2 linked regions of the Marinoscillum sp. 108 genome follow. The protein of the gene in region 1 binds, or shares a complex with, the protein of each later gene. Links are inferred from orthologs where the notes say so. Each region holds a gene or a part of one and is shown on either strand. Other genes may lie near its edges.

Region 1 (5,712 bases):
TCACAGATCTTACACGTCATCCGAGCTGCCTAGATACTTCGGCTCTGTCAAGTACAATGATTTTGTGCATGAATTTACCAAGAAAAACATCCCCGCCTTTAAAGATGAAACATTCATCTCCTCCACCGATGATTACATCATCAAAATGGACTTTCAATTGACACAGGTCAATAACCCAAACGGCCTCAAAACTGAGATCATAACCACCTGGCCCAAACTCATTGAAGAGCTCAATGACCATGAAAATTTTGGGAAATACATTAAAAAGGCACAGAAATTCTCAGAAAAGACCATCCTTCCTTCTCTCAACCTCAGTAACAAAACTCAAACAGAGAAGGCTGGCCTACTAGTTGATTACGTTAAAAACGACTTCTCCTGGGATAGGTATTATGCGAAGTATGCCAACCAGTCAGTCAAAGAGTTTTATGCCGCAAAACAAGGAAATGCAGCCGAAATCAACCTGTTTACTATCGGGCTGTTGAATGCTGCCGGTATAAAGGCCAAACCCGTATTAATAAGTACACGAGATCATGGAAAAATCACCATGGATTACCCTTTTAGTCACTTTTTCAATTATGTAGTGATCATTATTGAGCTGGAATCCGGTAAAATCCTAACAGATGCCACGGAGCCGCTATTAACTTTTGATAGATTACCACCTTTTTGCTTCAATGATAATGGACTCATAATAGACGAGGCTGGAGTTGGATGGGTTGGGTTAGAGTCACCTAAAGCTTCCCTGAATAATTATACGATCTCTCAAAAACCAGACCCCGATTCATTGAAATCAACCATTCTCGTAAGCAGCCAGATGACAGAGTTCGAAGGGCTAAAAATGCATAAGAATTATGGCACTGATGATAGGCTATTGACCGAATCGTTGGAAAAAGGTGAATACCTTGACGTTCACAAAGTCTCCTTCCCAGGAAGAAGTCAGAATAGTCAGTATTCATTTGCTTTTACAGGCGCGTGCCAACTAGAGCGGGTAGATGGGAAATTTTTGATTAGTCCTTTTCTTAACTTACCCATTGACGAAAACCCTCTCAAATACCCATCGAGAACGTATCCCGTAGACTTCACTTATAAAACCACAGATCACTATCAGAGCATCATTGAAATACCAGAGGGTTATCGAGTAACCTATCTTCCTTCCAACCAAAATATTGATGATCACCTAATGACAATCAAGTATAACATCATTTCTACCGATAAGTCACTCACCGTAGACGGACAAATAGAATACAAAAAAGCCGTTTACAGTTCTGGTGAGTACTTACGTATCAAGAATCGTCTGGACACCATCGTTAAAACATTCAACGATCAGATAGTGCTTGAAAAAATAGATTGACGCTTTATGCCTCCACCTCTAACAGATGAGCACGTACCTTATTCACGGCCATATTAAACTCTTCCTCTTGTGGTGGCTTGGAAATAAAGGCTACTGCGTCCAATTCAAGAGCCTGGGACTGAAAAAGTGGGTTTCCTGAAATCACAATGATTTTGGGCGGCTTCACCAGGGTACTCATAATATCGATGCCATTAAACTCAGGCATTTCAATATCCAAAAACAGAATATCCGGCCGATCCAAAATGATACCTGCTGCCCCTTCTATCGGGGATTCATAAGTGTTCACCAATTCCAGATCATCGATCTTGGAGGCTAGTTTTTGTACCATTAAGATAGAGGTAGGATCATCATCAATGGCAATAGCTCTTAGTTTCATAGTGTGGTTATTATGGTTGTTCAGACAAATGACCAATAAACTAAGGTAAATAAAAAGTTAATATCGGTGAACCCAGAAAAAAGGTCGGTGAACAGATATACACACCGAATCAATAGCCAATTAATATTCGAAATCCAGGCCAAGTCGGTCCTTAAGCTCTCTCAATACCGGGTTTTGCTGAGCCATGTATTCAAATTTCTCTTTGGAGGTATAGAGGTTACGGGTAGACTCCTGCTCGGTAACTTCCTTTTCTATCTGCACAAAGGTGTTGTCCAGCGTTTTTCTAAGGTGCTGGATAAGATCCTGCTCAAACTTATCTAGAATGCTGATCTCCAGTTGACTTTCCATAAACAGTGTTACCTGAGTATCGCCGGTCTTCTCCAGTCGCCGGTCCAGCACCAGCTTCTCAGTGTCCGAAGCACCCGCCTCCAGCCTCCTCTTTCTGAAGGCCTTCCATGCATCGATCACCTGGCTTTCGTCAAATGGCGTGCTGCGCTCTTCCAGTAGTGGTTTTTTCACTTCCTCCTCCTGCACCACTGGGGTCTTGGGTCTCAGCAGACTTGGGGTTTCCTTTTTAGCAGGATCCTTTAGGGCTGTAGGAATTTTAATTTTGGGGGTTTGGGGAACAACTCTCGCAGAAGGAGTAGCCACCGGATGTTCTTTCGTAGGTAGAGCAGGAGACGGCTTCTTCTCAGAAGGCTGCCTGGTTTCCTCTAGGCTGTCACTGCTTTTTTTTTTACCCCGTTCTCTGCGCTGAGTTTGATAGCCCGGTTCAGCTGAGAAAGCTTCATCAGGCAAAGTTCAATATGCAATCGCTGATTCTTACTTTGTTTGTAGTTCAGGTCCACCTGATTCATCAGGTTAAGCCCAGTGAGTAAATAAGAAGTACTCAGTGCATTGGCTTGCTCCTGGTATTTTCCTTTGAGATTTTCCGGCACCTCCATCAGCTTGAGAGTCTCAGGATTTTTACAGACCAGCAGGTTTCGGAAGTGTTCTTCCAGACCAATCAGGAAATTATGACCATCAAATCCATTTCTCAGGATATCATCATACAGCAGCAACGCCCCGGAGAGGTCTTCTGCCTGAAAGAAGTCTGCCAGCTTAAAGTAATAATCGTAATCTAGGATGTGCAGATTCTTGATTGCATTTTGATAAGTCACCTTATTATCTGAAGAAAAGGTAACTATGAGGTCGAAGATGGACAGTGCGTCACGCATTGCTCCATCTGCTTTCTGAGCAATCAGATGCAGTGCCTCAGGTTCGGCATCCACGCCTTCCTTTTCAGCGATCTGCTGAAGCTGCACCACCATGTCATTGATCTCTATCCTATTGAAGTCATAAATCTGACACCTGGATAGGATGGTAGGGATGACTTTATGCTTTTCTGTAGTGGCTAGTATGAAAATGGCATACGAAGGAGGCTCCTCCAGAGTCTTCAAAAAAGCATTGAAGGCCTGAGTAGAGAGCATGTGCACCTCATCTATGATGTACACCTTAAATTTCCCCTGCTGCGGTGGGTAGCGTACCTGATCGATCAGGTTTCTGATGTCGTCCACAGAGTTATTAGAGGCCGCATCCAGTTCGTAAATATTGAAATTGTTGGTGGCTGCGTCACCCGATTCTGCTTCGAAACCATTGACCATACGCGCCAAAATACGCGCACAAGTAGTTTTACCCACTCCTCTGGGGCCACAAAAAAGCAAGGCCTGCGCCAGGTGATCATTGTCGATGGCATTCTTAAGTGTGGTAGTGATATGGCCCTGGCCCACTACCTCCTCAAACCCTAACGGGCGATACTTCCTGGCCGATACAACGAAACTTTCCACAGCGGAAAATTAAGACAATTGGGTAGAACTCCGGCAAGAATCAAGATGAAACTTTGAACAAAATGAGCGATCCTACAAGATGACCAGGAAAGGCCCCTGCTTAGTCGTATCGCTCAAAATAATAGTTGGGTAAATCCATGTAGCCAAACGAGATGACCATGCGGTCCGCTCCTATGCTGAGGTACCCTTTCTCACCATCCATAAAAATAATGGGTACAAGCCTGCCATTCGGACTTTGTGGATCCACCGGCTCCAGAGCAAGCTGATATTGCGTGCCATTGGTTTTCGAATCCCGGTAAATTACCTTGCTGGCCACGTCTACCTTCCAGATGACTTCCCCCGGATTGAAATTCTTTATCAGGGATTTATCACTGACAAACAGTGTGGTGTATCGCAGTGACCATTCGCCCTCCATCAGCGCATTCAGTGCGGGGATGGACAGGCCATCACTATCAAGTTCCCATTCGCGTGCATCGAAAGTAGTGGAATCTTTAAACTCTTCCCGGCTACAGGAGCAGAGCACGCAAACCAGAATAAAGGCCCATGAAGAGGTTTTGAATAAAATATTCACCATTGTAATGACGATACGTAAAGAAAAGAAGTTTAATTCACTATATTTTTTTAATAGCCACGCAACCTCGAAGCAACTATCCGCATCTACCCAATGAACACCAACCTAACCATGTTGCGAATCGATAAATCCAACTCTGAGCAAAAGTTACTGCATGACTGCAAGAAAGGCAGACCCAGTGCGCAAAAAGAGTTGTATGACCGATTTGCGTCCAGAATGTTGGGGGTATGTATCCGATACATTCACGACAGAGAAGAAGCAGAGCATGTAATGATTGGTGGAATGGTGAAAGTGTTTGACAAATTGGAACAATATCAGGGTGAAGGTAGCCTGGAAGGCTGGGTACGGCGCATCATGGTGAATGAAAGTCTGATGTATATCAGAAAACACAAAAACATGTCGCTGGAAGTGGAGGTGGAAAAAGCAGAATCTGAACCGGACTATTCCACGCTGGAAAATAGCCTGGAAGCCGCAGATCTCATGGCACTGATAGCAGAGCTCCCGGTGGGCTATCGCACAGTGTTTAACCTCTATGCCATAGAAGGATATAATCATAAGGAAATAGCCGAAACGCTGGGAATCAATGAAAATACTTCGAAATCTCAGCTCAGTAGAGCACGAAAATATTTACAAAACCGCCTGGCAACGATCCAGGAGAAGGAATTAAAACAAGATGGCAATGGCAAATAATTTGGACAGACTATTCAGGGAGAACATTGATCAGTTCGAGGTGACACCTCAGGCCTCCAGCTGGGAGCAGGTGCAAGGCCAGATTGCAGGTAAAAAAGGATTTTGGGTTACCCCCATGAAAATAGCCGCGGCCATAGTGGTCCTCCTTGCAGCTACCATAGTGGTAATCAATCTTTCAGAAAAAGAACAACAGGGGGACTACCTCTCGGCGATCGATCATCCTGAGTATCAGGATCGATATTCTTTTCGGCTGGAGCTGCCTTCTGTGAATCTTGAAAATACTGTAGCTCCAGTGGTAGCCACTCAACCAAAAATTAAGGCCCAGAAGGCTTCACAGACGATCACGGAAAAAGCTGATTTTGAAGAAATCACTTATGAAGCCATCTCGGTAGCTTCTCTTAAAAACTTCCAATTGGAGGCAGAATTGCCGGTGAGGAATCAGCTCAAAATCCCAGGACTACCCAAACAGGAAACTCCTGCGGTGAAAATCACCTACATAGCTACCCATCAGCCTCAAACTGACAGCCTAAAGGTGAACAAGTTCAATACATTGATCGCGTATTTTTCCAATGATGTATCTCCTACCGAGATCCTGGCAGATATAAGAGAGGTGAAGGACAATTTATTTAGCAAAAACTAAGTCAAAAACTCAAAATAAAAGAAACGATGAAAAAGGCAATACTGGCAATGACGGCACTCCTGCTGCTCATGCATCCGGAAAGAGGAAGGGCTTCTACAGGAGATACTGTAGTCATAGAGCTCAACAACAAAAGCAAGATTCTTGTCTACACCGAAGATCGTGTGGCGCTCAAAGACCTGGAGCAATACGACCTCAACAAGATGATCAAAGACCTGAATTCAGCACTGAGGTCCAGCAAAATAGAGAAAATAGAACTGCAGG
Region 2 (4,619 bases), on another replicon or contig:
CTGCGAGCTGGAGGACATTTTCTTTGGGTTCACCTGGTCTCCTTGGCGAGCCGCTGCTATGGCCCCTTTGGTATGTTGGAAGCCTTTCACTATTTCAGCAGGAATCCGCTGGTCTTCGGTTTCTCTGATGCCCTCTTTGGTTTGTACGTCTCCTCCCTGAATCATAAAACCTTCGATGACCCGGTGCCAAATGGTGCTGTCATACCTTCCGGCTTTGGCGAGTTCAATAAAGTTTTTCTTGTGCAAGGGTGTCTCGTCGTAGAGAATGGCCTTCATATCGCCATATTCTGTATGAATGGTAATCAGGTAATCTTTGTTTTTGTCACAGGCAGAAAGTGCTATGGCCAGAACAACGAACGCCAGAAGTAATTTTTTCATAATCGGGAGTTTAGATCAGTTTCAAAGATAAAAAATCAAAGTTGTTTACGTATTTCCGCGAGAATTTTATCTCCTCCGGCTTTTAGGATTTCTTCGGCGAGCTGATTGCCCAGAGTCATGGGGTTGGCCCCGCGGAGGGTTTTCACAATTCTCTGACCGCCATCCAGACTTACAATGCCCCCTGAGATGACCAGTTCGTCACCTGCCCAGTTGGCCAGAGCAAATACGGGGATGCTACACCCGCCCTCCAGTCGTGCCAGATAAGCTCGTTCTGCCAACAACCGGCTTTCAGTTGGCTGATGGTTGAGGACAGATCGGATGGCTTCCTTTTTCTCCGCCGAAAGAGATGAATGGGCCTCTATGGCAATGCTGCCCTGACCCACTGCCGGTATAAATTCATCCTGAGACAGTTCATGCCTGATCATAGGGTCGTAACCCATTCTGTGCACTCCGGCATAGGCCAGCACAAGTCCATCACAGAGCCCTGCTCTCATTTTTTCCAGTCGGGTCTGGAGATTTCCCCGGACATCCACAGTTTGCACATTTGGATAAAAATGCCTGAAAAGGGCTACCCTGCGGGTGGAGGAGGTACCCAAAATGAGTTGCTCGTTCTTTAGGTCAATGGGTTTTTCGGAGACAATCACGTCGTTGATCTTTTCGCGCTCACTGAACGCGATGATCTCAAATCCTGCCGGCAATCGGGACTGCATGTCCTTCGCACTGTGTACAGCTATGTCCACTTCTCCTGATGCGAGCTGCTCTTCCAGCTCTTCTGTAAAAACACCCTTGCTCCCTATTTTGGCAATGGAGACATCCAGTACTTTGTCACCTTTGGTTTCTCGAAGTACCAGCTCTGTGGGGTGCCCGGCCTGCTGTAGTTGTCGGGCCACATATTCTGCCTGCCAGAGGGCAAGCTTACTTTTTCGGGTTCCTATCCTGATGATTTCCACTAGGCGTTTTTCTTTCTTCCGCGTTTGTTTTGATAGTTGCGCTCCACAAACTCTATGATTTTGCCGGCAATGTCCTTTTCTGTGGCGGTTTCAATTCCTTCCAGACCGGGAGAGCTATTCACTTCCAGAATAAGCGGTCCTCTATCAGACTGGAGCATATCTACTCCGGCTATGTGAAGCCCCATAGCAGCCGCAGCTTTGATGGCGGCGGCTTTTTCAGACCTTTTCAGTCGGATGAGCTCGGCTGACCCACCTCTGTGGAGGTTGGACCTGAATTCTCCTTCTTTGCCGGTGCGCTTCATGGCCCCTACAACCTCCCCATCTACGATAAATGCCCGGATATCCGAAGCTTTGGCTTCTTTGATAAATTCCTGAACGATAATACGAGCTTTGAGACCATGAAAGGCCTCAATCACTGACTTGGCGGCTTTGATGGTTTCGGCCAGTACCACACCAAGACCCTGCGTGCCTTCCAGCAACTTGACGATGAGAGGCGCTCCTCCCAGGTTTTGGATGATTTGTTTCTCTTCTTTGGAGTAGTTGGTAAAGGCGGTCTTTGGCAGATCTAACCCCGCCGCAGCGAGCATTTGCAGGCTCCGGAGTTTGTCTCTAGAGCGCGTGATCGCTATCGACCGGTTCGCACTGAAGACATCCATCATTTCGAACTGACGGAGCACGGCGGTTCCGTAAAAGGTGACTGACGCTCCAATTCGGGGGATGACGGCATCATAATCGGTGAGCTTCTGCCCCTGATAATACATGGCCAGTGCATTTTGCTCGATCATGATGTCACACTGCAAATGGTCGATGACGTGTACTTCGTGACCTCTTTCTTCTCCAGCTTCCTTCAGTCTGCGGGTGGAATACAGATCCGATTTTCTGGAAAGTATCGCTAATTTCATTTTTGAGTTTTCTTTAAGTCAAAGGAAAGGTTTTTTTCGGATACATCTACGAGAAAGCGACCTTTCAAAAGCTTTCTTCCGAGTAGTACGGGGTTTTTCATGCGGCTCCTGTCGGTGAGTGAAAACTGCGCAGGATAGGCCTTGCCGAAAAGAACAATTTTTGTTTTGATTACATATCTCAGCTGAGCTACTCCGTTGGAGCTTCTGATCTTCTTTTGTGTATAGTCTGTGGTTTCGAACCGCTTGCTGATGGTGGTGCCATCCTGATCAATGGATACATGAAAACTAAGCACACCCTCTTTCACCGAAATTTTTTTACAATGAATAGAGGAAGTAAATGCTCCGGTATCAATTTTGGCTTTTACCCCTTCAATTCCAAGATCAGGAAAATCCACTATATCCGCTCTTCCAATGGTTTTTTTTGTTTTCACTAGGACCTAAGCAGTTTACTGCATTGCAATGAAAGGTTCATATACGTAATGCGCGGACTTGCGTTTCTCTGCAAATGGTTGAGGCTGTTGCTAATGTTTATATAGATGTTTTCTAAAACTTCTAGCGTGGCAAAGCCTCCAAATTTTTTAATGAACTCCCCTTCGGCTCCCTCGCGCTGGAGGAGCTGGTCATTGTCGGCTTTGGATAGGATGGCATCTCTGATCAGCGCGATGGCAAACTCCAGCTGATTTCGCTGCTGAGGCTTGGAGCTTTGCAGAAACGATTCCGTATTTTGGACCATGGCTGTGTAGTCTCCTTTCAGACAGATTTGCATCCAGTTTCTGAATGATTCGTAGGCGATGGAGCCGGCGTGCTCCAGCTCATAGAAAGCCTTGCCCATACTGCCGGATGCCAGGCGGGCGATCTTCTCGGCCACCTGCGGGTCTGCTCCACGCTGGCTGATGAGGTGCTCAGCAATGACTGACTCCTGAAAAGGGGCTACATTAAAAATCTGCGTTCGGGATTTGATGGTGGCGAGCAATGTATCGTAAGCGTAGCTCACCAGTAGATAGATCGTTTGGGTGGGAGGCTCTTCCAGTACCTTCAGGATGCCATTGGCAGCTGCCGGGTGCATGTATTCCGGATACCAGATGATCAGGATCTTAAAGTCCCCCTCAAAAGACTTCATGCTCACTGTCTTGATGATATTGCGGCTGTCTTCTTTAGAAATGAGGACGTTTTTATTCTCATACCCATTATAGGTGACCCAGTCCTCAATGTCCCCGTAGGGTTGCTCGTGTGCAAAGGTTCGCCATTTTTTCAGGGTGTCGCTTTGCAGTTTGTCATATTCTGTGGCCTTGGATGCCGAAGGTTTGGGGTAGATATAATGAACATCCGGGTGAATCAGCCGCTCCATTTTGTGGCAGTTGGGACATGCCCCACAGGCATCCTGCTCCTGCTTATTTTCACATAGGAGGTAGGAAGCAAAGGCCAATGCCATGGAGAGGCCACCGCCGCCCACCGGACCATTGAAAAGCTGGGCGTGCGCAATGTGATTGTTTTTGTAGGAGGCCACGAGTGACTCTTTCAAACTTTCCAAACCCGGGATATCCGCAAACCGCATATGCAATTAATTTTTTTCCCAAACCCGATACTGAGCAGAGGCCTCAAAGATATGATTTAGGATGTTTTTATCCTGTTCGGTTAGTTCTAAATTTCTTCTTTTCATTACCACTTGCGCAGTGATGAAAGCTTTGCGTGGCTGGTGGGTCACAAAACCTTTTGCTCCGCCCCAGGAGAAAGAAGGGATGATGTTACGCGGGAACCCCTCACCAAAAATGTTGGCCGCTACACCTACTGTAGTGCCGGTGTTGAATAGGGTGCCAATGGCCGTTTTACTGTGGTCACCCATGATCAACCCACAAAACTGGAGGTCAGTGTGAACGAACCGCCCGGAGGCAAAGTCCCACATGCGCACAGGATCATAGTTATTTTTGAGGTTGGAGTTGTTGGTGGCAGCTCCCAGATTACACCACTCACCCAGCACGGAGTTGCCAAGAAAGCCGTCATGCCCTTTATTGCTTCGGCCCCAGAAGACGCTGTTGGAAATTTCACCGCCCATTTTGCACTGGGGTCCGGCGGAGGTATCCCCCCGCAGTTTGCTGCCCATGGCCACTATGCTGCCTTCCCCCATTCCAAAAGGTCCCCGAATGATAGCCCCTTCCTGTACCTCACTGTTTCGACCCAGGTAAATAGGGCCATTTTCTGCATTGAGAATAGCCGCTCGGACCTGGGCACCTTCCTCCAGAAAGATATCTGACCCGTAAGTCATGGTATGCGCATCTGTGATGGGCTGGCTCGTTCTTCCTTTGGTGATGAGTTCAAAATCTTTTCTGATCTCTGCTCCATTGAGCTGAAAGATGTGCCAGGTATAGGAAATCTGGTCATAAGATTCCTC

The links.
Region 2: dnaX (region 1) and GV030_RS11900 share a complex: the UniProt entries of both Bacillus subtilis proteins name them as parts of the DNA clamp loading complex. The link is inferred for Marinoscillum sp. 108 from one-to-one orthologs.

Annotation. Positions count from the first base shown.
Region 1 is NZ_LR734817.1:509,387-515,098, forward strand. Bases 1,495-4,306 are described here. They hold dnaX (DNA polymerase III subunit gamma/tau), read right to left. Parts: upstream 3,551-4,306; coding sequence 2,438-3,550; downstream 1,495-2,437. Other genes in these bases: GV030_RS19690 (LytTR family DNA-binding domain-containing protein), read right to left, coding at 1,495-1,724; GV030_RS19695 (hypothetical protein), read right to left, coding at 1,845-2,375; GV030_RS19705 (hypothetical protein), read right to left, coding at 3,651-4,124; GV030_RS19710 (RNA polymerase sigma factor), read left to right, coding at 4,215-4,306. Also shown: GV030_RS19685 (DUF3857 and transglutaminase domain-containing protein), read left to right, coding at 1-1,348; more of GV030_RS19690, read right to left, coding at 1,353-1,494; more of GV030_RS19710, read left to right, coding at 4,307-4,811; GV030_RS19715 (hypothetical protein), read left to right, coding at 4,801-5,451; GV030_RS19720 (hypothetical protein), read left to right, coding at 5,478-5,712. UniProt on the Bacillus subtilis protein: Part of the beta sliding clamp loading complex, which hydrolyzes ATP to load the beta clamp onto primed DNA to form the DNA replication pre-initiation complex.
Region 2 is NZ_LR734808.1:2,988,073-2,992,691, forward strand. The notes cover bases 1,724-4,489. They hold GV030_RS11900 (DNA polymerase III subunit delta), read right to left. Parts: upstream 3,786-4,489; coding sequence 2,661-3,785; downstream 1,724-2,660. Other genes in these bases: rimK (30S ribosomal protein S6--L-glutamate ligase), read right to left, coding at 1,724-2,230; GV030_RS11895 (RimK/LysX family protein), read right to left, coding at 2,227-2,661; GV030_RS11905 (GlmU family protein), read right to left, coding at 3,792-4,489. Also shown: GV030_RS11880 (peptidylprolyl isomerase), read right to left, coding at 1-378; hemC (hydroxymethylbilane synthase), read right to left, coding at 414-1,328; more of rimK, read right to left, coding at 1,328-1,723; more of GV030_RS11905, read right to left, coding at 4,490-4,619. UniProt on the Bacillus subtilis protein: DNA polymerase III is a complex, multichain enzyme responsible for most of the replicative synthesis in bacteria.